DNA from 2 places in the Mesorhizobium sp. LjRoot246 genome. Region 1 is predicted to be linked to the other one. Evidence: riboswitches for the same ligand, from Rfam matches in the RefSeq annotation. Region 1 holds a riboswitch; the other holds the start of a gene.

The links. Region 1 has a riboswitch for S-adenosylmethionine ahead of ACSQ3L_RS30485 (O-succinylhomoserine sulfhydrylase). Riboswitches for the same ligand answer to the same signal wherever they lie in the genome.
Region 2: it holds a riboswitch for S-adenosylmethionine, as region 1 does, so the genes downstream of both, metX (homoserine O-acetyltransferase MetX) here and ACSQ3L_RS30485 (O-succinylhomoserine sulfhydrylase) in region 1, are expected to answer to the same signal.

Annotation. Positions count from the first base shown of each region.
Region 1 covers NZ_CAXUSN020000001.1:6,295,553-6,310,498, reverse strand. The annotation lists gene ACSQ3L_RS30530 (ATP-binding protein) at 1-364, shown strand, start outside; gene phoU (phosphate signaling complex protein PhoU) at 480-1,205, shown strand; gene ACSQ3L_RS30520 (magnesium and cobalt transport protein CorA) at 1,298-2,308, shown strand; gene ACSQ3L_RS30515 (GcrA family cell cycle regulator) at 2,427-2,945, opposite strand; gene ACSQ3L_RS30510 (aspartate aminotransferase family protein) at 3,304-4,503, shown strand; gene argF (ornithine carbamoyltransferase) at 4,521-5,432, shown strand; gene ACSQ3L_RS30500 (Hsp33 family molecular chaperone) at 5,526-6,557, shown strand; gene apaG (Co2+/Mg2+ efflux protein ApaG) at 6,603-6,995, opposite strand; gene ACSQ3L_RS30490 (ceramide glucosyltransferase) at 7,226-8,377, shown strand; gene ACSQ3L_RS30485 (O-succinylhomoserine sulfhydrylase) at 8,391-9,578, opposite strand; SAM riboswitch at 9,637-9,714, opposite strand; gene ACSQ3L_RS30480 (2'-deoxycytidine 5'-triphosphate deaminase) at 9,853-10,947, shown strand; gene ACSQ3L_RS30475 (ABC transporter substrate-binding protein) at 11,049-11,822, shown strand; gene araD1 (AraD1 family protein) at 11,996-12,988, opposite strand; gene mmsB (multiple monosaccharide ABC transporter permease) at 13,191-14,483, opposite strand; gene mmsA (multiple monosaccharide ABC transporter ATP-binding protein) at 14,480-14,946, opposite strand, start outside.
Region 2 covers NZ_CAXUSN020000001.1:1,699,791-1,714,736, forward strand. The annotation lists gene ACSQ3L_RS08130 (ArsR/SmtB family transcription factor) at 1-50, shown strand, start outside; gene ACSQ3L_RS08135 (SRPBCC family protein) at 47-535, shown strand; gene ACSQ3L_RS08140 (spermidine synthase) at 524-1,204, opposite strand; gene ACSQ3L_RS08145 (queuosine precursor transporter) at 1,208-1,888, opposite strand; gene rpmB (50S ribosomal protein L28) at 2,050-2,346, opposite strand; gene ACSQ3L_RS08155 (DUF3108 domain-containing protein) at 2,604-3,392, shown strand; gene yddG (aromatic amino acid exporter YddG) at 3,426-4,361, shown strand; gene ACSQ3L_RS08165 (lysoplasmalogenase) at 4,358-5,044, shown strand; gene ACSQ3L_RS08170 (cupin domain-containing protein) at 5,046-5,474, opposite strand; gene gloB (hydroxyacylglutathione hydrolase) at 5,498-6,265, opposite strand; gene ACSQ3L_RS08180 (class I SAM-dependent methyltransferase) at 6,365-7,153, shown strand; gene ACSQ3L_RS08185 (ABC transporter ATP-binding protein/permease) at 7,293-9,119, shown strand; gene ACSQ3L_RS08190 (DUF1194 domain-containing protein) at 9,205-10,005, shown strand; gene ACSQ3L_RS08195 (DUF1330 domain-containing protein) at 10,154-10,474, shown strand; gene metW (methionine biosynthesis protein MetW) at 10,483-11,097, opposite strand; gene metX (homoserine O-acetyltransferase MetX) at 11,156-12,325, opposite strand; SAM riboswitch at 12,436-12,513, opposite strand; gene hisC (histidinol-phosphate transaminase) at 12,651-13,760, shown strand; gene ACSQ3L_RS08215 (prephenate/arogenate dehydrogenase family protein) at 13,767-14,702, shown strand; gene ACSQ3L_RS08220 (sugar kinase) at 14,709-14,946, opposite strand, start outside.

The DNA.
Region 1 (14,946 bases):
GCTCGATGTGCCGGGCGATCGCGACGAGCTTTTCCAGGTTTTCGAGAACCTCCTGGAAAACGCCTGCAAATACGGGCAGTCGGGCGGGCGCGTGATGGTGTCGATCGCGCACAGCGATGCCGGATCAGAGCCGGGCATCGACGTGACGATCAAGGACTTTGGCCCCGGCATTCCCGAAGAACACATCCCGCGCATCACCGAGCGCTTCTACCGTGTCGATGTCGAGACGAGCCGCACCCAGAAAGGCACCGGCCTTGGCCTGTCGATCGTCAAGCATATCCTGACGCGCCACAACGCCAGGCTCTCGATCAAGTCCGGGGTCGGACAGGGCGCCGCCTTCTCGGTTCATTTGCCGACGCACTGAAACCGCCCTAGTTTTCCAGCAGGCCGTTTCTTTTTTCTGTCATCTGGCTAGCGTATCAGCGGGGATTCGAGGAAACGACTCAAAGTTAAAACACCCCGTGGGAAGGCATTTTGCCATGCAGTCCGTGCACATCGTCAGCGCCTATGACGAAGAGCTGAAATATCTGTCGAAGCGCATCGCCGCCATGGGCGGCCACGCCGAGCGCATGGTCGAGCAGGCGATCACCGCTCTCGTCAATGCCGACCCAAGCCTCGCCCAGAAGGTCATCCGCGATGACTCCGTACTGGATGAGGGTCAACGCGAAATCGACGACAAGGCGATCATCATCATCGCCAGGCGGCAGCCGATGGCAACGGATCTGCGCGAGATCGTCGGGACCATTCGCATCTCCGCCGACCTCGAACGGGTTGGTGATCTCGCCAAGAACGTTGCCAAGCGAGTGGTCGCCGTCACCGACGGACGCCAGCCGACCAGCTTGTTCCGCGGCCTCGAGGCCCTGACCAACCTGGCGCTGACCCAGCTCAAGGACGTGCTCGACGTCTATGCGTCTCGCTCGGTGGAGAAAATCGGCTTTGTTCGCGATCGCGACGACCAGATCGACGCCATGTACACATCGCTGTTTCGTGAATTGCTGACCTACATGATGGAAGATCCGCGCAACATCACGCCCTGTACGCATCTGCTGTTCTGCGCCAAGAACATCGAGCGTATCGGCGATCACGCCACCAACATTGCCGAGACCATCTACTATATCGTCACCGGCGAACAGATGCCGGCCGAGCGGCCCAAGGGCGACAAGACCGACAAGATCAGCCTTTCTTCGACATTGCCGGTTAATTGAACGTCGCGCTCTCGAACCGTCACCCGAATTACGCTAAGCTTTCCGGGCTTTTACCTCTATCCTCGTCCGTGGGTTTGCTTCGGGAGGCCGTGATGGAAAATGTTCGGAACCTGAGCCCGGTGTCTGCGCCGGCGTCCGGCATTATCGCTTGCGGCGTCTACACGGCCGGGCGCCGTATCGCAGACATTCCCATCGAGGAAGCCGGCGAATGGGCAAAAAAGTCCGGTCATGTTGTCTGGATTGGCTTGCTCGAGCCCGACCGCAACCTGCTGTTGCGCGTCCAGGCGCAGTTTCACCTGCATGAGCTGGCGATCGAGGATGCCGAGCACCCGCATCAGCGGCCGAAGATCGAGCAATATGGCGACGCCCTGTTCATCGTCGCCCGCACCGCCCAGCTTATCGACGGGCGGGTCACCTTCGGCGAGACCCATTTGTTCGTCGGCTCGGGCTACATCGTCAGCGTCAGGCACGGCCCTTCGACATCCTATGCCGCCGTTCGTCAACACTGGGAAAGCTGCCCGCATTCGCTGGCCAAGGGCGAGGATTTCGTTCTCTACGCCATTCTCGATTTCATCGTCGACAACTACATGCCTGTGCTCGAGCAGATCGAGGACGAGGTCGAGGCGATCGAGGACAAGATCCTGCTGAAGCCGATGACCGGTCCCGACATCGAGCGGCTCTATATGCTGCGCCGCGATCTTTTGCGCCTGCGCAATGCGGCGCTTCCGCTGGTCGAAGTCTGCCGCCGGCTGACCAGCGCCGAGCTGCCGCAGATCCATACGGCCATGCATCCGTTGTTTCGCGACGTCACCGATCACATCCGCACGGTCCAGGAAAAGATCGACAGCCTGCGCGAGGTGCTGGCGTTCGCTTTCGAGGCAAGCCTTCTGGTCGGCCAGAGTCAGGAAACGGCGAACACCAAGAAGCTCGCCTCCTGGGCCGCCATCCTGGCGGTGCCAACGGCGCTCGCCGGCATCTACGGCATGAATTTCAACGACATGCCGGAACTCAGGATGGAATATGGCTACCCGATAGTGCTGGCCACAATCGCGCTGATCTGTGCGTTTCTCTACTGGCGGTTTAGGAAGAATGGGTGGCTGTGAAAAGCATAGCGAATAGCGAATAGGGAGTAGCGAATAGGGAATAAAAAACGGCTTGCTTCCTGTCACAGAGGCCAAGCCGTTTCTATTCGCTATTCGCTATTCGCTATTCGCTATTCGCTCAACGGCTCCGCCGCCGCTCCGATGCCGGCTGGAACGCCACGCGGGCGTGGTACTTGCAGTACGGTCCAGTTTCGGCGGCCTCGTTGCCGCAGAAATGGAAGTCCTCCGAAAGCGGGTCGCCGTTCGGCCATTTGCAGGTCCGCTCGGTCAGCTCGACGAGCTGCAGGTGCCGCGAGATCGGCAACACGACATTTTCGACCGGACGGATGTAGTGGCGTGCCACCGGTTCGGCATCGAACTGCGTCTGCAAGGCCGTTGCGCCGATCGATGTCGTGACATGGCGTGCAGCACTTGCGGCGCGCGACACCGATTTCTGAACGGTCGATCCTTGCGCTGCCTTCTTTTGGCGTGCCGGCGCGGCGGTCGAGCGTCCTCGGCCCGACAGTTTCAGCCGATGCACCTTGCCGATGACCGCATTGCGGCTGACCCCCCCAAGCTGCGCAGCAATCTGGCTTGCGCTCAGACCCTCCGACCACAGTTTCCTCAAGAGTTCTACCCGCTCGTCAGTCCAGTTCATGAGACCGCGCTCCTGCTAAGCGTGCGGCAATCGGAATCCACTCCCGACCCGGCAAAATTTGCCGGGGCAGACACCACATATATCTGGTGATTAGGTCCGCCGCACGAAATCTAGTTATTTCTCGACTACAACTACTATATGCGCTGACTCGGTGACAAGAGTCCCAAGTGCAACACGAATCGGTTTTTTCGGTTTTCCCCAACTTGCCCGGTCGCTTATGAGCCGGCGTCTCGTCAGAGGGCTTGCCGCGCGTCACTACGCGACGTTTTCGTTGACTTCATGGCCGAAAAACACGATAAGCCGCACAGGCCGCCGCTTTGGCGGCTTTTTTGATTTTCCGGTACCGGAGACGCATATAATGAGCGGTTCGGCGCTTTACGAGACCTTTGCTCGCGCACCCCTGGCCTTCGACCACGGGGAAGGCACCTGGCTGGTTACCGACAAGGGCGAGCGATATCTCGACTTCGCCGGCGGCATAGCCGTCAATTCGCTGGGCCACAGCCACCCGCATCTGGTCGCAGCACTCACCGAGCAGGCCGCCAAGCTTTGGCATGTTTCCAATCTCTACGAGATTCCGGGGCAGAGCCGGCTTGGCGAGCGGCTGGCTGACGCCACCTTCGCCGACAAGGTGTTCTTCACCAATTCGGGCGCCGAGGCGCTGGAGTGCGCGATCAAGACGGCACGGCGCTACCATTTCGTCAAAGGAAATCCCGAACGCTTCCGCGTCATCACCTTCGAAGGCGCCTTCCATGGCCGCACGCTGGCGACTATCGCGGCCGGCGGCCAGTACAAATATCTCGAAGGCTTCGGCCCCAAGGTCGAAGGTTTCGACCAGGTCGGTTTCGACGACATCGACGCCGCCGAAAAGGCGATCACGCCGGAGACGGCCGCCATCCTGATCGAACCGGTGCAGGGCGAGGGCGGTATCCGCCCGGTGCCGACGCAATCGCTGAAGCGGCTGCGGCAATTGTGCGAGCAGCACGGCCTGCTGTTGATCTACGACGAGGTCCAGTGCGGCATTGGCCGAACCGGCAAGCTGTTCGCGCATGAATGGTCCGGTGTCACGCCCGACATCATGGCGATCGCCAAGGGCATTGGGGGCGGTTTTCCGATGGGCGCCTGCCTTGCCACCGATGAAGCGGCCGTCGGGATGACCGCAGGCGTGCATGGCACCACGTTCGGCGGCAACCCGTTGGCCATGGCCGTCGGCAACGCCGTGCTCGATGTCGTTCTGGAAGACGGCTTCCTCGAAGACGTCCAGCGCAAGGCGCTGCTGATGAAGCAGGGACTGGCATCGGTCGCCGACGAGTTTCCCGAGGTCATAGAGGACATCAGGGGCGCCGGACTGATGCTCGGCCTCAAATGCGCCATGCCCAACACCAAGGTGAACATGGCACTGCGCGACCAGCACCTGCTGGCGGTTCCGGCCGGCGACAACGTCATTCGACTGCTGCCGCCACTCACCGTCACCGATGCCGAGATCCACGACGCGCTCAACCGCATCCGCGCCGGCGCCAAAGGCCTGGCGGAGGCGATCGCCGCCGCCGCTGCGAAGTAATCCCGGAACCATTGCCGATGTCAGTTCGCCATTTCACCGATCTTTCCGCCGTCTCCGAAGGCGATCTGCGCTTCATGCTGGACGATGCGGTGGTACGAAAGGCGCGCCTCAAGGCCGGCGAGCGGACCAAGCCGCTCGAAGGCAAGGTGCTGGCGATGATCTTCGACAAGCCGTCGACGCGCACGCGCGTGTCCTTCGACGTCGGCATGCGTCAGCTTGGCGGCGAGACCATCATGCTGACCGGCACCGAGATGCAGCTCGGCCGCTCCGAGACCATTGCCGACACCGCCAAGGTGCTGTCGCGCTATGTCGACGCCATCATGATCCGCACCACCTCGCATGTGCGGCTGCTGGAGCTGACCGAGAACGCTACCGTGCCGGTGATCAACGGACTGACCGACGACACCCATCCCTGCCAGCTGATGGCCGACATCATGACCTTCGAGGAGCATCGCGGTCCGGTCGCCGGCAAGACCATCGCCTGGACCGGCGACGGCAACAATGTGCTGCATTCCTTGCTCGAGGCCTCGGCCCGGTTCCGCTTCAACCTCAACGTCGCCGTTCCCGAAGGCAGCGAGCCGGCGCAGAAGCATATCGACTGGTCGCAGGCGCATGGCGGCAAGCTGCACTTCACCCGCTCGCCCGAGGAAGCCGTCGATCAGGCCGACTGCGTCGTCACCGATTGCTGGGTGTCGATGGGCCAGGAGCATCGCGCCCGCGGCCACAACGTGTTCTCGCCCTACCAGGTCAACGCCAAGCTGATGGCCAGGGCCAAGCCGGACGCGCTGTTCATGCACTGCCTGCCGGCGCATCGCGGCGAGGAAGTGACCGACGAGGTCATCGACGGGCCGCATTCGGTGGTCTTCGACGAGGCCGAGAACCGGCTCCATGCCCAGAAGGCCGTGCTCGCCTGGTGTCTCCGCGCTTGATCTCTGGGAGCTTGATCTGCGGGGTTGTGATGCCTATTTGCGCCGCATCACGCAAATCAAGCGCGTTTCGACGCATGCGCCCCGGAGGGCGGCATGGCCGCGCCCCGGAGCTTTGTCATGTTGGAAACCTATCAAGTGACTGAACATCACCCCAAACTCGGCGAATTCGGCTACGCCGGCGACGATCACGTCGTGCCGTTCGAGGTCGGCCCGCTCGATGTGCGCGGCCGCACCGTACAGCTCGGGCCGATGCTCGACGCCATCCTCGGCCGTCACGATTATCCCGAGCCGGTCGCCCGCCTGCTGGCCGAGGCTTGTGTGCTGACGGTGCTGCTCGGCACTTCGCTCAAATTCGAGGGCAAATTCATCCTGCAGACCCGCACCGACGGGCCTGTCGACATGCTGGTCGCGGATTTCTCCACGCCCTCGGCATTGCGCGCCTATGCGCGTTTCGATCCCGACCGGCTGGAATCGCTGGTCGCGGCGGGCGAAACCTCCCAGCAGACGCTGCTCGGCAGCGGCGTTCTCGCGCTGACCATCGATCAGGGCGCTCATACGCAGCGCTATCAGGGTATCGTCCAGCTCGATGGCGAGACGCTGGAGGATGCGGCACGCACCTATTTCCGTCAATCGGAGCAGATTCCGACCGATATCAGGCTGTCGGTGGCCAAGCTGCTGACGCCCGGCCCCGGCGGTGCTCGTGAGCAATGGCGCGCCGGTGGCATCCTGGCGCAGTTCCTGCCGCAGTCGCCCGAGCGCATGCGCGTGCCGGACCTGCCGGGTGGCGATGGCGATCCGCGCGAGGAGATCCACGATCCGGCCGACAATTCCTGGCAGGAGTTGCTGGCGCTGCTCGGCACCATCGAGCCGACCGAGCTGATCGACCCGACGATCGGCGCCGAGCGGCTGCTCTACAGGCTGTTCCACGAGCATGGCGTGCGCGTCTTCGGCGGCGTTCCGGTCGCCGACCAGTGCTCGTGCTCGCGGGACAAGATCCGTGGCATCCTCGAGGGTTTTTCCGCGCAGGAGATCAAGGACAGCACCGAGGACGGCGGCATCCACGTCGCCTGCGAATTCTGCTCGAAGCAATATGACTTCGATCCGGCGGAATTTGCGGCCCAGTAAAGAAAACCACGCCTCACCGGTCGCTTCGCGGCCGGTGAGGCGAAACTAATTCACCGTCCGCCGCGTCCCCGGCAGGTCGAGTGAGAACGCGGGGATGGCGATGTCGAACGTCTCGCCCCGGTTGTTGCGCATCGTGTAGTGCCCGACCATGATGCCGGACGGTGTCGAGAGCGGGCAACCGGACGTATACTGGTAGCTGTCGCCGGGATTGAGTTCAGGCTGGTCGCCGACGACGCCGGGGCCTCGCACCTCCTCGACCCGGCCGGTGCCGTCGGTGATGTGCCAATAGCGCGACAATAGCTGCACGAAATCGTCCGACTGGTTGTCGATCGTTATCTGATAGCCCCAGACATAGCGGTTCTCGGCCGGATCCGAGCGGTCCTCCAGATAGAACGGCCTGACCTGAACTTCGATGTTGCGCGTGACGGCGCTGTACATAAGCGGCTCCAAAAAACGGCTTCGGCGGAACTTTCGGCGCTCCGTGCGATTAGGTCAACGGACCGCGGCCTTCTCCGGCCGACATCGTGGGCAGGTGCCGACAAAGAATGTCATTTAAGTGACATATGATAATGATGGTGTGCGCGGACTGGTGCCGCGCGAATCGGGCGCTCTGTCGAACTGTTGAAATCGGTCGCTATGCGCACCGATTCTGGAGTGACCGGATTTCGATGGAACTCACTCTCATAGCCGCCTCGCTTTCGATCGCTCTCATTCTCTCAAATCTCGCCAGCATCCTGCTTGCCGCTTCGCGTCTGAAACGGCGCCGCACCATCGCGCCGCCGGCCGGCAAGCAGCAAGCGGTGTCGATCATCGTACCGTCGCGCGGCGTCGAACCATTCACACAGGAGACGCTGGAGCGCGCCTTCTCGCTCGATTGGCCGCGCTACGAGCTGATTTTCTGCGTCGCCCATGCCGACGATCCGGTAGTCAAATTGATAAACAGGGCGATTGTCCTGTTTCCGAAGGTGGCGGCCCGGCTGCTTGTCGGCGACGACCGCGTCAGCGCCAATCCGAAACTCAACAATTGCGTCAAGGGCTGGGAAGCGGCGCGCCACGATTGGGTCATCCTGGCCGATTCCAACGTGCTGATGCCGAGAGACTACGTCCAGCACCTAATGGCCGCATGGCGGCCCGAAACCGGCCTTGTCTGTTCGACCCCGATCGGCTCGCGACCGGCAGGCTTCTGGGCCGAGGTCGAATGCGCCTTCCTCAACACGCTGCAGGCGCGCTGGCAATATGCCGGCGAGGCGCTTGGCCTCGGCTTTGCCCAGGGCAAGAGCATGCTCTGGAACAAGCCGATGCTCGACGCCAGTGGCGGCATCCGCGCGCTGGCCGCCGAGATCGCCGAGGACGCCGCCGCGACCAAGCTGGTCAACGGCCTCGGCTTGCGCGTCAATCTCGTTTCCGCGCCCTTCGAGCAGCCGCTCGGGCGGCGCAGGTTTGACGAGATCTGGTCACGTCAGGCCCGCTGGGCGCGCCTGCGTCGCGTCACCTTCCCGCTGTTCTTCGCACCCGAAATCCTGACTGGCGCGGTGGTGCCGCTGGCGCTTGCGCTGCTTGCTGCGGCAAGCGCCGGCATTGGCCTCTGGGCAACCGCCATCGCCGTGCTGGCGGCCTTCTATCTTCCGGAATGCGCCCTGGCCTGGTCCAAAGGTTGGTACCTGTCGCCACGCATAATCGCCGCGATCATGGCGCGCGACCTGATCCTGCCGGCGATGTGGGCGCGCGGCTGGCTCGGTGGCGCCGTCGACTGGCGCGGCAATGCGATGACCATCGGCACCAAGACGGCCGAACTGGAAGAGACGCCGTCTGGCGCCTGAAACGACAGCCCTCTTATCTGGCCTTCAGCGCCTGCGCGATATCTTCAAGCAGATCGTCGGTGTCTTCCAAGCCAACCGACAGCCTGAGCGTGCCCGGCCCGATGCCGAGTTCGGCGCGTGCCTCGTCGCTCAGATTCTTGTGCGTCGTCGTCGCCGGGTGGGTGATCAGGCTCTTGGCATCGCCGAGGTTGTTGGAAATCAGCACGATGTCGAGCGCGTTCTGCAGGGCGAAGGCCGCCTGTTTGCCGCCCTTGACGTCGAGGCAGATCAGCGTCGAGCCGCCCGCCATCTGCTTCTTGACGATATCGGCCTGCGGGTGGTCGGCACGGCCGGGATAGATGACGCGGGCGATTTCCGGCCGCTCGGCCAGGAAATCCGCGATCTTGCCTGCGCTTTCCGTCTGCTGGCGCACGCGCAGCGGCAGCGTCTCCAGGCCCTTCAGCAGCGTCCAGGCGTTGAAGGGCGACAGGCTCGGACCGGTATGGCGGAAATAGTCGTGCAGGTTCTCGTCGATCCACTTCTTGTCCGACAGGATGACGCCGCCGAGACAGCGCCCCTGGCCGTCTATGTGCTTGGTCGCCGAATAGACGACGATATGCGCGCCGAGCTGCAAGGGCTTCTGCTGCAGGGGCGTGGCGAAGACATTGTCGACGACCAGCCTGGCGCCGATCGAATTGGCAAGCGAGGCGACAGCGGCGATATCGACCACTTCCAGCGTCGGATTGGTCGGGCTCTCCAGGAAGAACAGCTTGGTGTTCGGCTTGACCGCCTTTTCCCAGTTGGCGATGTCGGTGCCGTCGACCAGCGTCGCCTCGATGCCGTATCTCGGCGCCAGCGTCTCGACCACCCAGCGGCAGGAGCCGAACAGCGCGCGCGCCGCCACGATATGGTCGCCGGCCTTGGCACTGCACAGAAGGGCAGCCGTCACCGCGGCCATGCCGGAGGCGGTGGCGCGCGCGTCTTCCGCACCTTCGAGCGCGCACATGCGTTTCTCGAACATGTCGACGGTCGGATTGGCGTAGCGCGAATAGATGAAGCCCGGTTCTTCGCCCTTGAAACGGGCTTCGGCGGCCTGCGCCGTTTCGTAGACATAGCCCTGGGTGAGGTAAATCGCTTCCGACGTTTCGCCGAAACCGGAACGCAGCGTTCCGCTGTGCACGAGTGCCGTCTGAGGCTTCCAGTTGCGCTTCTTGGTGCTCATCGCTCTTCTTCCAGACACAAAAAAAACCGGCCGCGAAAGTCGCAACCGGTCCATACGGCCTTGCGGCCCGACGGTCCTTTAGCGACTTGTTTAACGTGGCTGCAAGCCGACCGGCCAAATCACCACGGGATAACGACCCTTTAGACCCGCACCGCGCTTGCGTCAATTGCCGGCTTCATTAAGAGGTTTGTACCAAGCAGGTTCCGCAAAAGTGTTCCACGGTTTTGCGACAAGAACCTGCGACAAGAAAATCGTCTTGTCTAGGAGTGGAGCCTTGCGGCAGACAGGCATTCTTCCCGACCAGGACATATCGGCGCTGTTCCAGTCCGGCGCGCTGAAGTCGGCGCGTGCGCTCGATGCCGATCAGATCCAGCCGGCCAGTCTTGATCTAAGGCTCGGCGACAAGGCCTGGCGGGTGCGTGCCTCCTTCCTGCCGGGTCCCAACCACAAGGTTTCGGAAAAGCTCGACCGGCTGAAGCTGCACGAGATCAATCTGGCCGAGGGCGCTGTGCTGGAAACCGGCTGCGTCTATATCGTGCCGCTGCTCGAAAGCCTGGCATTGCCGGCGGGTATTTCGGCCTCGGCGAATCCGAAAAGCTCGACCGGACGGCTCGACATCTTCACGCGCGTCATGACCGATCGCGGCCACGAGTTCGACAAGATCGCCGCCGGCTATCACGGGCCGCTCTATCTGGAGGTCAGCCCGCGCACCTTCCCGATCGTCGTGCGCACCGGCTCGCGTCTGTCGCAGATCCGTTTCCGCACCGGCAATGCGCTGCTCTCGGAAGCCGAGCTGCACGACCTGCATCGCGCGCAGACGCTGGTCGCCACCGAACCGCCCAACATTTCCGGCGGCGGCATCGCGCTGTCTATCGACCTCAACGGCGATCAAAACGGGCTGGTCGGCTATCGCGGCAAGCATCACACCGGCCTCGTCGATGTCGACAAGCGTGCGGCACAGGAGGTCGTCGACTTCTGGGAGCCGATCCACAAGAGCGGCGCCGGCGAACTGGTGCTCGACCCTGATGAATTCTATATCCTCGTCAGCCAGGAGGCGGTGCATGTGCCGCCCTTCTACGCCGCCGAGATGACGCCCTTCGATCCGCTGGTCGGCGAGTTCCGCGTCCACTACGCCGGCTTCTTCGATCCGGGCTTCGGCCACTCCGCGTCCGGCGGCACCGGTAGCCGGGCGGTGCTGGAAGTGCGCAGCCATGAAGTGCCGTTCATCCTCGACCATGGCCAAATCGTCGGCCGGCTGGTCTACGAGCATATGCTGAAGCGGCCGCAGGCGCTCTACGGCATCGATCTCGGCTCCAACTACCAGGCGCAGGGCCTGAAGCTGTCCAAGCATTTCCGCCCCGCGCGCTGAGCGCCTATTACCACCAGGCAAAATACTTGCCTGCGCTGGCTCGCCATGCTTGGCTGCCTTGCCGTCCGTCAGGCTGGCGGCGTTCAAGGGGAACCAAGAATATGCAGATTTCAAGATGGATCGTATCGACAGCGAGCGCTGCCATGCTGGTGGTGGCGGCCGGCTCTTTGTCGGCGCAGGCAGCGGAGAAAATCAAGATCGGCACCGAGGGCGCCTATCCGCCGTTCAACACCATTACAGCTGACGGCAAGGTCGAAGGCTTCGACATCGACATCGCCAACGCGCTGTGCGCGCAGATGAAGGTCGAGTGCGAAATCGTCACCCAGGACTGGGACGGCATCATCCCCGCTTTGCAGGCCAAGAAATTCGACGCCATCATCGCCTCGATGAGCATCACCGAGGAGCGCAAGAAGCAGGTCGCCTTCACCAACAAGTACTATACGACACCGCTCGCTCTGGTGGCGCCGAAGGACAGCGATCTCACCTCGACCGAACCGTCGGCCCTGGCCGGCAAGACGGTCGGCGCCCAGGCCTCGACCACGCAGGCCGACTATGCCCAGAATGAATATGGCAAGGCGGGCGCGGAGGCCAAACTCTACCCGACCCAGGAAGAGGCGATCACCGACCTGACCAACGGCCGTCTCGACGCCGTGATCTCGGACAAGTTCGTGCTGATGGACTGGTTGAAGAAGGCAAGCGACGGCTGCTGCAAGCTGGTTGGCGACGTCAAGGGTACTGAGACGCAAGCCGGAATTGCCGTTCGCCTGGAAGACACGGCCCTGCGCGACAAGCTAAACGCGGCCATCGACGCCATCGTCGCCGACGGCACCTACAAGAAGATCCAGGCCAAGTATTTCGATTTCGATATCTATTGAGGTTGGGCGCTTCTTCCCTTCTCCCCTTGTGGGAGAAGGTGTCGCCGAAGGCGACGGATGAGGGGTGTTCCAGGGAACGCCAACGTCTCACTCCGCTGGAACACCCCTCAACCGTCTCGGCGCTACGCGCCAATCCACCTTCTCCCACAAGGGGGAGAAGGAAAAATCCGCCCTCACAGCGCCTTCACCGCCACCTGCACCGGCTGCTCGATCTCGAGCGGATTGCGCAGCGGCAGGCCGAAATCCTTGGCTTCGATCTCGAACAAATCGCCGGCTTCGGTCTTGATGCCGTCGGCGAAGGACAGCGTCGCCGTGCCGAACATGTGCACATGCACGTCGCCCGGCTGGCGGAAGGCCGCATACTTGAAATGGTGATGTTCGAGATTGGCGATGGTGTGCGACATGTTCGCTTCACCCGACAGGAACGGCTTTTCCCACAGCACCTGGCTGTCGCGCACGATGCGCGAGGTGCCGCGGATGTCGGACGGCAGGTCGCCGATCAGGATTTCCGGCCCGAACGAAGCGTTGCGCAGCTTGGAATGAGCGAGGAACAGATAGTTCACGCGCTCGGTGACGTGGTCGGAAAACTCGTTCGACAGCGTGAAGCCGACGCGGAATGGCGCGCCGTCGTCGCCGATGACATAGATGCCGGCCACCTCAGGCTCTTCGCCGGCGTCCTTGGCGAAGGCCGGTGACAGGAGTGCGGCACCTGGCGCCACTGCCATCGTGCCGTTGCCCTTGTAGAACCATTCCGGCTGCACGCCGATCTGACCTTTCGCCGGCTTGCCGCCCTCTAGCCCCATACGGAACATCTTCATGGAATCGGTCAGCTGTTCCTCGCCGTCGGCGCTGAGCTTCTTGTGCATGGAATCGCGCGTCGCGGCCGAACCCAGATGCGTCAGCCCGGTACCCGTCAGATGCAGATGCGCCGGATCAGGGTGGTTGATGGGCGATAGCAACCGCCCCTTCTTGTAGGCGGCGTCGAGATCGATCGTCTCGCCGAGCCCCTTGCGTTCGATCAGCGCGACGAGGCCGACGCCGGTGCGCGCGGCCTCCATCGCCAGCGAATAGACGCTGCGGGCGCCATTGATGATCCGGGTCTTTCCGCCATTGCGGGCGACGACGCGGATGGTCTCGGCGTCGTCAAGGATCTGGGAGATCAGCATGATGAATCCTCTCTCATTTGCCTTGGCAGGGCTGCCAAACGGCAAACCTTGCCTAGCGCGGCCGGGACCTCGTCCATGCCACGGTTGAAATTCTCCGTTCGGATTGCGCCCGCGGGCCTGGTCCCTCAGGGGACTTCTGTTACCGGCGGGTGGCCGGCAGCACCGCGATCGTATGCCTCCTGCTTGCCTCGCCTAAGCCTGTTCAAGCCTTGTTCTTGTTGTAGACGTCGAAGATCACGGCGCCGAGCAGCACCAGGCCTTTGACCACCTGCTGCCAGTCGACATTGACACCCATGATCGACATGCCGTTGTTCATCACGCCCATGATGAAACCGCCGACCACCGCGCCGATGACCTGACCGACACCGCCCATGGCCGAGGCGCCGCCGATGAAGACGGCGGCGATGACGTCGAGCTCGCTGCCGAGACCCGCGGCGGGCACTGCCTGTCCGAGACGGGCCGCGATGATCAGGCCGCCAAGCGCCGACAGCACACCCATGTTGACGAACACCATCAGCGTCAGCCGTTCGGTCTTGATGCCCGACAGCTGCGCGGCCTTGGCGTTGCCGCCCATTGCATAGATGCGGCGGCCGATGGTCATGCGCTTGGTGACGAAGACGAACAGCGAGATCAGCACGCCCATGACGAGCAGCACCACCGGCAGGCCTCGGTAGCTGGCGAACTGGTAGACCAGGAACAGCGCCAGCGCGCTGCCGACCAGCGTCTTGACGACGAACAGGGCAAAGGGCTCGGCCTCATAGCCATGGCGTTCGCGTTTGCGCCGCGTCCGCAGCCCGAAATAGGCATAGGCCAAAACAGCGATCAGACCCAGCACGATCGTCGTCATGTGCAGCGTCAGGCCGCTGCCTATGATGGTCTTGCCGGCCGCGTTCACTGTTGGCGGGATAAGCGTCAGTGGCCCGATGACGTCAGGGATGAAGCCGGAGCTGAGAGCCTTGAAACCGTCCGGAAGCGGCCCAACCGAGGATCCGCCGCCCAACAGCGCCTGGCAGATGCCGCGGAAGATCAGCATGCCGGCCAGCGTGACGATGAAGCTCGGTATTCGGTGATAGGCGATCCAGTAGCCTTGCGCCGCGCCGATCGCGCCTCCGACGATGAGGCAGATGATCGACACCACCAGCGGATTGCTGAGCGGACCAAGCGGCCAGATCACCATCATCATCGCCGCCAGTGCGCCGATGAAGCCGGCAACGGAGCCGACGCTGAGGTCGATATGGCCGGAGACGATGACCAGCAGCATGCCGAGCGCCATCACGATGATGAACGAGTTCTGCTGCACCAGATTGCTCAGGTTCACCGGCTTGAACAGCGTTCCCGACGTGGTGAACTGGAAGAACACCATGATGGCGATCAGCGCCAGTATCAGGCCGTATTCGCGCAGGTTCGTCGTCAGCGCGGAGACGGCGATGCGTGGACGCTGCGGCACGTCTTCGGCAACGTTGCTCTGCGGGGCGGGGGCGCTATCGGTGCTCATGCTGCTTTTCCTTCTCCACGAACGATGGCGCGCATTATTTTTTCCTGGCTTGCGTCCGCCGCGGGCATTTCGCCAACGATGCGCCCTTCGTTCATGACGTAGATGCGGTCGGTGATGCCGAGCAGTTCTGGCATTTCCGACGAGATGACGACGATCGCCTTACCTTCGGCGGCGAGCCGGGCGATGATCGTGTAGATTTCATACTTGGCGCCGACATCGATGCCGCGTGTAGGCTCGTCGAGGATCAGCACTTCCGGGTCGGCGAACAGCCATTTCGACAGCACCACCTTCTGCTGGTTGCCACCGGAAAGATTGCCGGTCATCTGATAGACGCTGGAAGCGCGGATATTGGTCTTTTTGCGATAGTCGTTGGCTACGGCGAGTTCGCGCATGTCGTCGATCACGCTGTGGCGCGACACGCCGCTAAGATTGGCCAGCGTGATGTTGTGCTTGATATGGTCGA
Region 2 (14,946 bases), 4.6 Mb from region 1:
ATCAATCCCCCAAGAAAAGTCAGGACCAGGAAAAGGACGAACAGCCATGAACCAGATCGCCTCCGTCAAAGACGAGCATTCCGTCATCCACTCCACCTTCACCATCGAGCGGAGCTATCCACAATCGCCGGCCCGTGTCTTCCACGCCTTCGCTGACAAGGCGACGGTGCGGCGCTGGCGGGTCGAAGGCGATGGTTTTGCCATCGCCGAATTCAGCTTCGATTTTCGCGTCGGTGGCGGCGAGGTGTCGCGATTCAGCTATGCCGGCGGTCCGGAGGTCAGGCTCGACGCGCAGTTTCAGGATATCGTTCCCGACCAGCGCATCGTGTTTTCCTACCGGATGGCGATCGGGCCGCAGCCGATGTCGGCATCCCTTACCACTGTCGAACTGACGCCTTCAGGCGATGGCACGAGGCTGACCTACACCGAGCAGGGCGCCTTTTTCGACGGTGTCGATTCCGCCAAGGGACGAGAAGAGGGAACCCGTGGGCTGCTGGAAGCCCTTGCTGCGGATCTTCAGAAGTCAGGATCGTGAGCCGTTGGCGGCGATCCAGATGACATGGCGCGCGCCGCGCTTGCCGTTGGCGCGCGTGTTGACCTCTTCGACCGTGAAGCCTGCCTGCTTCAAACGTCGCGTGAAGCCGCTGTCGGGGCCTTGTGACCACACCGCCAGCACGCCACCCGGCTTGAGGGCGCTACGCGCTGCTCCCAGGCCCTGCAGGCTGTAAAGCGCATCGTTGGACTTGTGGACGATGCCTTCCGGGCCATTGTCGACATCGAGCAGAATGGCGTCCCAGGCCGCGGGCTGCGACCGGATCAGTTGCCCGACATCGGTTTCCTGGATGGTAACGCGCGGATCATCGAGAGAGCCGCCAAAGATTTCGGCCATCGGGCCGCGTGCCCAGGCGACGACGGCCGGCACCAGCTCGGCAACAACAATTTGTGCATCGTTGCCGAGTTCGGCGAGTGCGGCGCGCAGCGTAAAACCCATGCCAAGCCCGCCGATCAGGATTCTCGGCTGCCGATGGCCGGCAATCCGATCACAGGACAGTTTTGCCAGCGCTTCCTCGGAGCCGCTGAGACGGCTGTTCATCAGCTCGTTTGTGCCGAGCATGATCGAGAATTCTGACCCGCGCCGCTTGAGGCGAAGCTCCTGAGCGCCATCCGGGGTCTTTGCCGAATCGAGCTGGACCCAGGGAATCATGGTTTAAGCCGCAACCGCCGGCTGACTCCAGCGGGCGGCGAGCAGCCGGTAGGGGATGAGCGCGACCACGGCAATGATCAGTTTCACCGAGAGATCACCAAGCGCCCAGGAAACCCAGCGCATCGCATCGACATGGAAGATGCCCATCAAAGGTGCGGCTTCGAGCGCAAAGCTGTCGTTGGGACCGGCGAAGGCAAAGGCGGCCGAAAAAGCGACGGTGAAGAACACGGCGGTGTCGAATACCGATCCGACCAGCGTGCCGACGATCGGCGCGCGCCACCAGCTCTGCCGGCGCAGCCGGTTGAAGACGGTGACATCCAGCAATTGCGCGGCAAGGAACGCCGCGCCTGACGCCGCCGCGATGCGGACCAGCCGGTCGGCGGCGGTCTCGAATTCGATCAGGCCGTGGCGGAACAGGAAGGGCGGGACGAGGATCGAGCAGACCACCGCCGTCATGAAGCCGACAAAGACGATCCGGCGCGCCACAGCAGGCCCGTAGCGGCGGTTGGCGAGGTCGGTGACCAGAAAGGAGAAGGGGTAGGTGAAGGCGCCCCAGGTCAATAGGTCGGCCAGCGACAGGCCACCGATCTGGCCCTGCATCGGGAACTGCACGAGAATGTTCGATGCCACGACGACAAGCGCCATGGCGGCCACAAATGGCAGATATCGCGAGAAGGAAGTCATTTTTTTATCCTGGGTAATGGAACCAGCGGAGCGCATTCCGAAGGCGGACTACGCTAGCTTCGTAATTTGAGCACCGGATTGCCAAAACCTTGCGGCTTCGATCCGATGCCCAGGCCAACAAGAGGTTGGCCAGGGCGGTCGTCCCCCGCCTTTGAACGAGGTTAAGCGGCAGCCTGCTCGGCGACCTTCTTGGCGATCTGCTTCTTCAGCAGACGCGCGCGCTGCGACAATTCCTTGACATCGGCCTTGGCCAGGAAGGCGTCGAGGCCGCCGCGATGTTCCACCGAACGCAGCGCGTTGGCTGAGATGCGCAGGCGCACATTCTGGTTCAGCGCTTCCGAAATCAGCGTCACATTGACGAGGTTCGGCAGGAAGCGACGCTTGGTCTTGTTGTTGGCGTGGCTCACATTGTTGCCGGACATGACTGCCTTGGCAGTGAGTTCGCAGGTGCGGGACATGGTTCTAACCTTCAGTTCTCGGGGTCTGCCAAACACTCAAGCCCACGCCGGGTGGCGCGCGGTTCTGGTCAGGCGGCCTTATGGAAAAAGTTGGCGTTCCATAGTTGCATTTCGCCGAGGCGTCAAGCTCCGGCTTGCCCACGGATGCGCCCGGCATTTCATATTAAGGCCGGAATTCATTCTATAAGCGGTCTCATAGGGACATGCCAGACCGGAGTTGCCCGCCTCCGGCCGAAAATCAAGGACCCGATCCCGTCATGCTTCGTTCGTCTCATGCCCTTTTCGCCATGCTTGCCATTGTCTTGCCGTCCGCCGCCACCGCTGCCTCGCCGCAGTCGTTCAGGGGCGAGTACACGGTCTCGTTCCTTGGTTTTTCGATAGCGAAATCAACGTTTTCAAGCCACTATGAGAACGGCGCCTATGCGATCGAAGGCAGCGTCACCGCGGCGGGTCTGGCCAAGCTGTTCGACGATACGCGTGGCACGGTCTCGTCCAAAGGCACGATTGCGGGCAAGAAGATGGTGCCGCAGGCATTCCGTGCCGATTACACCTCCGGCAAGAAGGCATCGGTGGTCGATATCCGCTTTGCCAATGGCAGGGTCGCCTCGACGCAGGTCATCCCGGCGCCGGGTAAAAGGGACCCCAACAGCTGGGTGCCAATCAGTGCCGGCGACCTGGCCTCGGTGCTCGATCCGATGGCCGCCACCGTCATCCATGCCGACAGTCTCGACCAGGTCTGCGGCCGCACCGTGAAGTTCTATGACGGCGAGATGCGTGCCGACCTGACGCTGACCTACGCTTCGAAAGGCACGATCTCGGTGCCGGGCTACAAGGGCGATACGGTTACCTGCCGGATGGGATTCGAGCCGGTGGCGGGCTATCGAAAGGGGCGCAAGGCGCTCAACTATCTCAAGAACAAAAGCCGCATGATGGTGACGTTTGCACCACTCGGCCAAACCGGCGTATATGCGCCGATCCGTGCCACGGTAGGCACGCAGATCGGCACATTGACCATCAGTGCCGGGCGTTTCGAAGCGGTACAATAGGCTAGGCGCCACACGCGCGCCACTGGAGACAGAATGGCGCGCGCAACACTGATCGGGTTTTCGGCGGTCGCCATGTGGGCGCTGCTGGCGCTGCTCACCGATGCATCGGGCCAGGTGCCGCCGTTCCTTTTGTCGGCAATCACCTTCTCGATCGGCACCGGCGTCGGGCTCGCCGCGCGGCTGTTCATGCCGGCACCCGACAAGAGCCAGAAGATACCGCCGCAAGTTTGGCTGATCGGCATTGCCGGTCTGTTCGGCTACCACTTCTTCTACTTCACCGCGCTGCGCAACGCGCCGGCGGTGGAGGCGAGCCTGATCGCCTATCTGTGGCCGCTGCTGATCGTGCTCGGTTCGGCGCTGATGCCGGGTGAGCGGCTGGCCTGGAACCATGTCGTCGGCGCGCTGCTCGGCCTTGCCGGCACGGTGCTGATCGTCACCAAGGGCGGCGGGCTGGCCTTCGACGCCCGCTATGCCTTCGGCTATGCCATGGCCGCCGTCTGCGCTTTGCTGTGGTCGTCCTATTCGCTGTTGTCGCGGCGCTTCCCGTCGGTGCCGACCAGCATTGTCACCTGGTTCTGTGCCGCAACCGCGGTGCTGTCGTTCGTCTGCCATTTGGCGCTGGAACAAACCGTGCTACCTGACGGCGTCGGCCAGTGGCTGGCCGTGCTCGGCCTCGGCCTGATGCCTGTCGGGGCAGCCTTCTATGCCTGGGACATCGGCGTCAAGCGCGGCAACATCCAGGTGCTGGGTGCTGCAAGCTACGCGGCGCCGCTGTTGTCGACGTTGGTGCTGATCGCGGCCGGCGTCGCCGAGCCGTCGCTGCGCATCCTCGCCGCTTGCGTGTTGATCACCGGCGGAGCGGCGCTCGCCGCAAAATCCCTGTTCCTGCGCAAGCCGGTCGCGACCGAAAGTGGAGCCGGGGCATCCGAAGACGGAGCCCGGGCATCCGAAGGCGGAGCCCAGGCATGACGATGCCGTTTCCAGGCGGCATCGATGCCAATGCCAATGCGACGCTGATCTTTTCGCTGGTGGCGGCGGTGATCCATGCGTTCACGTCAAGCATGCCGCCGACGCTCGCCCGCTCGGCGGCAAAGACGCTTGCCGTGACGATGCTTGCCGTACTGGCGGGGCTGCAAGGTGGCCCGCTGCTGCTGGTCGCAGCCCTTGCGCTCAGCGCCGTCGGCGACGCCTTCCTGTCACGCGACGGCGAAAAGGCCTTTCTCGGCGGGCTGGCCAGTTTTCTCCTCGCTCACGTCATCTATGTCGCGCTGTTCCTGCGCAGCGGTGGCGGGTTGGAGTTGCTTGGCGCCGAATCGTGGCGCGGAGCGATCGCGCTCGCAATGGCCGTCTTTGCGCTCGTCATGCTGGTGGCGCTATGGCGGCGCGTCGGCCCAAGCCTGCGCGTTCCGATCGCCGTCTATGTCGCCGCGATCCTGGCGATGGGTGTTTCGGCGCTCACCACCGGCAACGTCTCGGTGATTGGCGGCGCCCTGTTGTTCATGGCATCCGACGGGCTGCTCGCCACGGAGAAATTCCTGGTCGCCGCCATCTCGCCGCACCGTCCCTGGATGCGCTTCGCCGTCTGGGCGTTGTACTATGCCGCTCAACTCGCGATCACGCTCGGGTTCCTGCTAAATTTGGGTTCTTATTGAGTTAGGGTTGTTTCGGTTGCCAGCCGGGTTCGGCCAGCTCAAAGGCGGCAAACTCGAAGCCCGGCGCGACGGTGCAGCCGACCAGCGTCCATTCGCCCAGGCTGCGCGCCGATTGCCACCAGCCTGCCGGCACGATGATCTGAGGCCGCTCACCGGCTGCGAGATCGATGCCGAGCACCTGCTCCACAACGGCGCTGCCTTCTTCCCACATCGACAGCGCCAGCGGTGCGCCGGCATGGAAATGCCAGACCTCGGCGGCGTCCTTGACCCGATGCCAGGCCGAAACCTGATGCTGCTCCAGCAGGAAGTAAATCGCGGTCGAATGACCGCGCGGCCCGCCAGCGCTATCGCGAAAGGTCTCTGCGTACCAGCCGCCTTCCGGATGCGGTTTCAGGCCGAGCGTCGCGATGATTTCGGCGGAACTGGTCATGGCGCCTACGATACCCTCGGGCTCTAGAAATTGTCCTTACGCTTGCGGATCTCGGCAAAGACCTCGACGTCCGAGGCATTCTCCAGCCCAAGATGCCTGCGGATCGCCGGATCGTGCCAGCGCAGGAAGGGATTGGTCGACAGCTCCTCGCCGATCGTCGTCGGCAGCGTCGGCTTGTTGTCGGCGCGCAGCTTTTCGATCTTGGCAGCACGCTCCTTCAATGCCGAATTGGTCGGGTCGACGGTCAGTGCGAAACGGGCGTTGGAAAGCGTGTATTCGTGGCCGCAATAGATGGCCGTCTCAGCCGGAAGTGCCGCCAGCTTCTTCAGCGATTCATACATCACCGGCGGCTTGCATTCGAACAGCCGGCCGCAGCCCAGCGCAAACAGCGTGTCGGCGGTGAATGCCACATTCGACGCGGGCAAGTAGTAGGAGACGTGGCCGGCGGTATGGCCGGGCGTGGCGATCACTTCGATCTTTTCATCGCCAAGATGGAGAACCGAGCCGTCTCCGACGGTCTCGTCGATGCCGGGGATCTTCGCCTTTTCGGCTTCCGCGCCGACGATGCGCAGCTTGAAGCGCTCCTTCAGCGCCAGGTTGGCCTCGACGTGGTCGCCATGGTGATGCGTGGTCAGGATCATCGTCGGCGTCCAGCTGGTGCGCTTGAGCGCGGCCAGGATCGGCGCTTCCTCGGGCGCGTCGATGATCGCGGTCTGACCGCTTTTGGGGTCATGCACCAGCACGCCGAAATTGTCGCTGCGGCACATGAACTGTTCGATTTCGACCGGCATCGCATCTCTCCGTTGTCGCCGCAGACATAGGGCGCTGATGCGCGGATGTCATCCCAGCATGTTGTTGAAACCCGCTGATATCACGGCTACATCCCTGCCATGCATTCCGACATCGTCGATCTTCGCTCCTTCTATTCGACAACGCTCGGCCGGTTCGCCGAGCGTTCGATCACCATGGCGTTGTCGTCGATATGGGCAGCCGTGCCCAACGAGCGGCTGGTCGGCCTCGGCTATACCTTGCCCTGGCTGGAACGGTTCGGCACCGACGCCGAGCGGGTTTTTGCCTTCATGCCGGCAACGCAAGGTGCGGTGGTGTGGCCGGCGGTAGGGCCAACGGCGACGGCACTGGTCTTCGACGAGGAACTGCCTCTGGTCGATTCCTGCATCGACCGCATGCTGCTCGTCCATTCGCTCGAACATGTCGAGAACCCGCGTGAAACGCTGAACGAGATCTGGCGCGTGCTGTCCCCGGCGGGCCGCGTCGTCATCGTCGTGCCCAACCGGCGCGGCGTCTGGGCACGCTTCGAGCACACCCCATTCGGCAATGGCCGGCCCTTTTCGCGCGGGCAGCTCACCGAATTGCTGCGCGAGGCGAATTTCACGCCCGCCGCCTGGTCCGATGCGCTGTTCTTTCCACCATCACGGCGGCGTTTCATGATGCGGTTCCACAATGTGCTGGAACGCGCCGGCCGGCGGCTGTGGCCGATCTTTTCCGGGGTCATCGTCGTCGAGGCGCAGAAGCGGCTCTATCAAGGCGTGCCGGTCGCCCAGCGCGCCTCGCGCCGCGTCTTCGTGCCGGTGCTATCACCGCATGGCGCCACCCGGCTTGGCCGTTGCAAGGAGGCCGGGGACACCAAGCCATCGGTTGCGCAGGTGACGGCTTCGTGATCACGGCACGAGTGCCTGCGGTCTTTTTCCCGCCTATCTGTCGTAGGTGGACTGACAGCCCATCTGGCAGTCCATTTGAACGACGGACGCCTTCAAGTCTCCCCAACCGGTTTCAGCACTGAACGCAAGGACCTTGGCTATGGCTGATCAACCGGACAATGCCGCCGCTATTCAGCCGGTTGCCGTGGCGGTCGAAGCAAGCAGCCTGAGCGATCAGGTGGCGACGATCCGGCGGGCGCTGGCGGGATCGCCGGTTCGCAAGTGGTTGCTGTGGACATCGGTCGGCATCATGGCCGTGATCATCGCGACGTCGATCGGCCAGGTTCTGCTCAACCGATGGAATCAGCCTTTCTACGATGCGCTCGCCCGCCGCGACATGGCGGCCTTCCTGCACCAGCTTCTCGTCTTTGCGGCAATAGCCGGTGGACTTCTGGTGCTCAATGTTGGCCAGACCTGGCTCAATCAGATGATCAGGCTCAAGCTGCGCGAGGCGCTGACGCTGGACCTGATCGACCAGTGGATGCGGCCGGCGCGCGCCTTTCGGCTGGCCAATGCAGGCGCCATCGGCGTCAATCCGGACCAGCGCATGCAGCAGGACGCCGCACATCTTTCCGACCTGTCGACCGATCTCGGCGTCGGCCTGTTGCAGTCGTGCATCCTGCTCGTGTCCTTCGTCGGCGTGCTGTGGGAGCTGTCCTCCGGCTTCGTGTTCCACATTGGCGGGACCTCGCTGGCCCTACCGGGCTACATGGTCTGGGCCGCCATCCTCTATGCCGGCACTGCCTCATGGCTGAGTTGGCTGGTCGGGCGCCCGCTCATCCGCCTAAACAGCGATCGCTACACGCGCGAGGCCGAGTTGCGCTCCTCGATGGTGCGCGTCAACGAGAATGTCGATGCCATTGCGTTGTATCGTGGCGAGGCCGACGCCAGGCGACGGCTTGAACTCGACCTCCGCACGGTGCTGGGCGCCATGCGGCGCATCTACAGCGCCCAGATCAACCTGTCCTGGGTGACCGATACCTATGGCTGGATCACTGTCGTGGCACCCATCCTGGTCGCCTCGCCGGTTTATTTCGCAGGCGACATCAGCTTTGGCGGGCTGATGATGGCGGTCGGTGCCTTCAATCAGGTCCACTCGTCCCTGCGCTGGTTTATCAACAACATCGGCGGCATTGCCGATTGGCGCGCCACGCTGATGCGCGTCGCCGATTTCCGCATCGCGCTCAATGAAACCGACGTGCTGCACGACACGGAAAAGCGCATCGCCTTCGGCGAAAACGCCAATGGCAACCTGACTTTCGAGAAGCTTGAAGTCGCCTCGCCGGAGGGTTGCGCCCGGCTTGCCGACCAGCATGTCGAAATCCGCCCCGGCGAGCGCGTCATGATCACCGGTGATCCGGGCGCTGGCAAGACGCTGTTCTTCCGCGCTCTTGCCGGACTGTGGCCGTGGGGAAGCGGACGGATCGGACTGCCGGCGGGAGAAACCCCCATGTTCGTGCCGCGCGTTCCTTATTTCCCGACCGGTACATTGCGCGAGGTCCTCGATCACTCGGACGGACCTGCGCCGGCGAGCGATGCCGACATTTCTGCGGTGCTTGCCGAGGTCGGTCTGGAGCGGCTGTCGTCGTCGCTCGACCGCACCCGGCGCTGGGACCACGAGCTGGGCGATGACGAGCAACGTTCGCTGGCCTTCGCCAGGCTTGCCCTGCGGCAGCCGAAATGGGTGATCATCGACGAAGCCCTGGATGCGTTCGACGGCCCGTCGCTAAGACGGGTGCTGTCGATGCTCGGGAAGCGCTTGCCGGGGACCGCGATCCTCAACATCGGCCGCGGCCAGCACAACAGTCACTTCTTTCCGCGCGCGTTGACGATCGTCAAGGATTCCGGTGCGCCGGCTCTGAAGCCCGCCCGCGTCAGGGCCGGCGCGATAGAACCGCCGCCAGTCGCAGCTCGCCACAATACATAGGCCGCTGTTCGGATTGCCGGTGCAAAGCTTTATTTTGCCGTGATCGCGAGGGAAGCTCGTCGGGAGAAACAACCTGGCGATGGCCATGCTTGATGCTGTGCGCCTGCTTGCCTGTCTTGTCTGTGCCCAGGCTGCTCCCGCCGCCTCGCCGCCGGACGCGCTTGCCGTCGACGTCGAGCTGGTGCTGGCGGTCGACATTTCGCTGTCGATGGATGAGAAGGAGTTCGCCCTGCAGCGCGCCGGTTATGTCGAGGCGTTGCGGCATCCGGACTTTATCAAGGCTGTCCGTGCCGGCGCCACGGGACGCATCGCGCTCACTTATTTCGAATGGGCCGGCACGGTGCGCGACGACGCGATCATCGGCTGGCAGATCATCGACAGTGCAGAGAGCGCCAACAGCTTCGCCGACAAGGTCGCGGCCCGACCGTTCCGGAGCTTCCGCGGCACCTCGATTTCCGGAGCGCTGGCGTTTGGCACCGAGCTTTTCGATCGCACTTCCTTCGAGGGCGAACGCAGCGTCATCGATATTTCGGGTGACGGTCCGAACAATATCGGGCCGCCTGTCACCGCGACGCGTGATGCGGCGACCGCAAAAGGCATCGTCGTCAATGGCCTGCCGATCTTGATCAGCCCGTCGCCCACCTTCAGTCATCTCGATCAATATTATGCGCAGTGCGTGACCGGAGGCCCCGGTTCCTTCGTGCTGCCGATCTATCAGGCCGCCGAATTCTCGACGGCAATCCGGCGCAAGCTGATCCTTGAAGTAAGCGGCATTCAAAACGCCGGGATCATCCCCGTCGACGCGACCATGCCGATAGACTGTCTGCAAGGCGAGCGGGACAGGCGATTCCTATCGGATCCCTATTTTCCCGAACTTGACCGGTAGGCTTGGCCGATTTGCGTACTAGGCGGAGGCGCCCGCCCTACTGGGTAACATGTACCCCATTACCTCAGACGTAATCGCTTTGAGATCAGTGTTTCGGCAGATTGCCCTTAGGAGGCCCGGTCGGCTTCGATCCAAAGGGAGTACAATCATGACCGCTTACGCCGTTGCCCATATGCGCCAAGCCACGATGGGTCCGCAGATCGTCGAGTACCTGCACAAGATCGATGCTACGCTGAAACCTTTCGGCGGCCGTTTTCTGGTTCATGGCGGCGATGTGGAGGTGATCGAGAACAGCTGGCCGGGCCATCTGATCATAATCGAATTCCCCGACAGGCAGCATGTGCATGGCTGGTACAATTCACCAGCCTACCAGGCGATATTGGAGCTGCGTACGGACAATTCGGAGGCCGACGTGGTGTTCGCCGACGGCGTCGAACATCCGCACAAGGCGACGGATGTTCTGGGATAGCTTGCGGCTCACCGCTTCAATAAGAAAACCGCCTGCTGGCCGAAAAAATTCCAGAACCACCACGGCATCGACAACCCGATCCTCTGGCCATTGGCATCGAGCGCGGTTGCCTTTTCGACGGTGGCGCCGAGCTCGTCGCACAGATTGACGAAATCGCGGATGGTGCAGAAGTGGATGTTGGGCGTGTCGTACCAGGAATAGGGCAGATCCTTGGTCACCGGCATGCGGCCGTTGAGGAACAGCGACAGACGCACCCGCCAATGGCCGAAATTGGGGAAGGAGACTATGGCGCGGTTGCCGATCCTGAGCAGTTCGTCGAGCACCAGCTTCGGGTTGCGGGTTGCCTGCAGCGTCTGCGACAGGACGACGAAATCAAAACCCTTGTCGGGGTAGAATTCGAGGTCCTTGTCGGCATCGCCCTGGATGACCGAGAGGCCGCGCGCCACGCATTCGTTGACGCCGCGCTGCGACAGCTCAAGTCCACGGCCGTCGACCTGCTTGGTGTCCTGCAAGAGCTCGAGCAGTGAGCCGTCGCCCGAACCGACATCGAGCACGCGCGACTGCGGCGGGATGAGGTTGGCGACTACCTCGAGGTCGACGCGCTGGCTGCCGTTGACGCTCATGATGTCGCCTCCTGTGTGGCGCACGATCCCGGACGGACAAGTCTGAAATTTTCTGGGGTCATGCGCTCAGCCCTCTCGCCCGGGCGGCCGAGCCGATGAAGCCGTTGATGGCGGCAAACAATTCCGGCTCGTCGAGCAGGAAGGCGTCATGGCCGCGATCGGTCTCGATTTCGACGAAGGACACCGACGCGCCGGCAGCGTTCAGCGCATGCACGATCGAGCGGCTCTCCTCGGTCGGAAACAGCCAATCCGACGTGAAGGACACCAGGCAGAAACGGGTTTTCGTGCCGGCAAAGGCATCGGCCAAGCGGCCGCCATGGTCGGCGGCGAGGTCGAAATAGTCCATCGACCGCGTCATGTAGAGGTAGGAATTGGCATCGAAGCGGTCGACGAAGGTCATGCCCTGGTGGCGCAGATAGCTTTCGATCTGAAAGTCGGCGTCGAAGCCGAAGGTCAACGCTTCGCGGTCCTGCAGATTGCGGCCGAATTTCCGGTGCAGGGCGGCTTCCGACAGATAGGTGATGTGAGCGGCCATGCGCGCCACCGCCAAGCCCTTTTCCGGGCGTCTGCCGTGCTCGAAATATTTGCCGCCATGCCAGTCCGGATCGGCCATGACGGCTTGCCGGCCGACCTCGTGGAAGGCAATGTTCTGCGAGGAATGGCGTGCGCCGGTGGCGATCGGCAACGCCGAGAAGACGCGCTCCGGATAGCTCGACGCCCATTCCAGCACCTGCATGCCGCCCATCGAGCCGCCGAGCACGCAGAACAGCTTTTCGATGCCGAAATGGTCGATCAGCATCTGCTGCGCCCGCACCATGTCGCGGATGGTGATGATAGGCAGGTCGAGCCCATAGGGCTTGCCGGTGGCGGGATTGGTCGAGGCGGGGCCGGTGGAGCCGAGACAACCGCCGATGACGTTGGAGCAGATGACGAAGAAGCGGCTGGTGTCGATGATTTTGCCGGGGCCGATCAGCACTTCCCACCAGCCGGGCTTGCCGGTCACAGGATTGGTGCTGGCGACGTGCTGGTCTCCCGTCAGCGCGTGGCAGACCAGGATCGCGTTGGAGCGGGCATCGTTCAGCGTGCCGTAGGTCTGGTAGGCGATCTGGAACGGCGACAGCAGTGTGCCGGCGTCCAGCTTGAGCGGCTTGTCGGAGCCAAAACGCAAAACCGGGCTCGACGGCTGGTCGGCCTCGTTGTTGGGTTTGCGGGCGCGCAGAACGGCCATGACATCCATCTCACTTTGAATCCACGCACCGTGCTTTTCGAAAATCGATGCCAATGTGGGTGCCCGGCCGGCGCGGACAAAAAAACCGGCATTGCAGTCGCAAAGCCGGTTACAGGATGCAAACGGCCCTTTAGCAAGTTGTTTAACGTGGCTGCAAGCCGACCGGCCAAATCACCACGGAAGTTCGCACCTCTTCTAGGGCCGTGGCGCGCCTGCGTCAACGGCCAGCCTTGGTCCGGAGATTGTCACCTCTCGACATTGCGGGCCACGGCTTGTATTTCCGCTGCGGCTTCCCTCAGGAAGCGTTCTCGACGGATTTTGCGACATGAGCCAGACACCGGACAAGGCACGTCCAACCCCGCGCGCGGGCATCATGGACATCGACGCCTATGTGCCGGGCAAGAGCACGGCGCCTGCGGGCGTCGCCAAGGTCTACAAGCTGTCCTCGAACGAGAATCCGCTTGGTCCATCGCCGAAGGCGATCGAAGCCGCGCGCGAGATCGCCGGCAAGCTCGACATCTATCCCGACGGCACTGCAAGGCGGCTGCGCGAAGCGATCGCCGAGGTGCATGGCCTCAATCCGCAGAACATTATCTGTTCCAATGGTTCCGACGAGATCCTCGGCCTGCTGGCGCAGACCTATCTGGCGCCCGGCGACGAGGCTATCATCACCGAACACGCCTTCATGGTCTACAAGATCTACATCCAGTCGGCGGGTGCCGTTCCGGTGACGATCAAGGAGAAAGACGAGCGCGCCGATATCGACGCAATCCTGGCCGCCGTCACGCCGCGCACGAAGATTGTGTTCCTGGCCAATCCCAACAACCCGACCGGCACCTATGTGCCGTTCCAGGAGGTGCGCCGGCTGCATGCCGCCCTGCCCAGGCACGTGCTTCTGGTGCTCGACGCGGCCTATGCCGAATATGTTCGCCGCAACGACTACGAAGCCGGCATCGAGCTGGTCGGCAGCGCCGAGAACGTGGTGATGACTCGTACCTTCTCCAAGATCGGCCTCGGCGGGGCGCGGATCGGCTGGATGTATGCGCCAATGCATATCGTCGACGCCATCAACCGTGTGCGTGGTCCCTTCAACGTCAATGCAACGGCGATCGAGGCCGGCATCGCCGCGATCCGCGACCGCGCCCATGTCGAGCGCAGCGTGGCGCACAACGAGACCTGGCTGGCCTGGCTGAGCGAGGAGTTCACAAAGCTTGGGCTGAGAGTGACGCCCAGCGTCGGCAATTTCATCCTCATTCACTTTCCCAACGATCAGAAACATTCCGCAGCGGCGGCGGACGACTATCTGACGGCGCGCGGCTATATATTGCGGCGCGTTTCCGGCTACGGCTTTCCCAACGCGCTGCGCATGACCGTCGGCACTGAAGAGGCCAATCGCGGCGTTGTCGCCGCTCTCACGACATTCCTGAAAAGCTAGAACACCATGACATCACCGATGTTTGAAAAGATCGCGCTGGTCGGCATCGGCCTGATCGGCTCGTCACTGGCCCGCGTCATCCGCCGCGAGGGTCTGGCCCGTCACGTTGCCATCTCGACACGCAGTGCCGCGACGCTGGCGCGGGCTGAGGAGCTGGGGCTGGGCGATAGCTACACCACCGATGCGAGGGAAGCGGTCCGCGATGCCGATCTGGTCATCGTCTCGGTGCCGGTCGGCTCGTCCGGCGCGGTGGCCGAGGAAGTCTCGCCGGCGCTGAAGCCGGGCGCGATCCTCACCGATGTCGGCTCGACCAAGGCGTCTGTGATCGCGCAGATGCAGCCTTATGTGCCAGCCGGCGTCCATTTCATTCCCGGCCACCCACTGGCCGGCACGGAAAAATCCGGCCCGGATGCCGGTTTTGCCGACCTGTTCGACAATCGCTGGTGCATATTCACGCCGGTGCCCGACACCGACCCGGAGGCGCTGGAGAGGCTTTCGGAATTCTGGCGCCGCTGCGGCGCCAACATCGACACCATGGACCCGCAGCATCACGATATGACGCTGGCTATCGTCTCGCACCTGCCGCACATTATCGCCTACAACATCGTCGGCACCGCCGACGATCTGCAGTCGGTGACCAAGTCCGAAGTGATCAAATATTCGGCTTCCGGTTTTCGCGACTTCACCCGCCTTGCCGCCTCCGACCCGACCATGTGGCGCGACGTGTGCCTGCACAACAAGGATGCCATCCTCGAAATGCTGGCGCGGTTCTCGGAAGATCTGGCGTCGTTGCAACGCGCGATCCGCTGGGGCGACGGCGAAAAACTCTTCGACCTGTTCACCCGGACGCGGGCCGTGCGCCGCTCGATCATCGAGGCCGGCCAGGACATCGACGTGCCCGATTTCGGCCGCCAGGCTGTCGAACATCCGGTGAAGAGCTAAACTGTTTCAGGCAGGCCAGGTCGCCGCGATCATCGCCAGCGTCTCGGCACGGTCCGGCGCGCCCAGCCTGCCGCCGAAGCGCAGGCATTTGAGCGCGGCGGCTGCACTGGCAAAGCGCAAAGCCTGCTCGACCGGCATGGCTTCCGCCAGCCCGACAGCGAAGGCGCCATGAAAGACGTCGCCGGCGGCCAGTGTGTCGACTGCCTTGATCCTTGGCGCCTCGACATGGCGCACACAGCCTGCG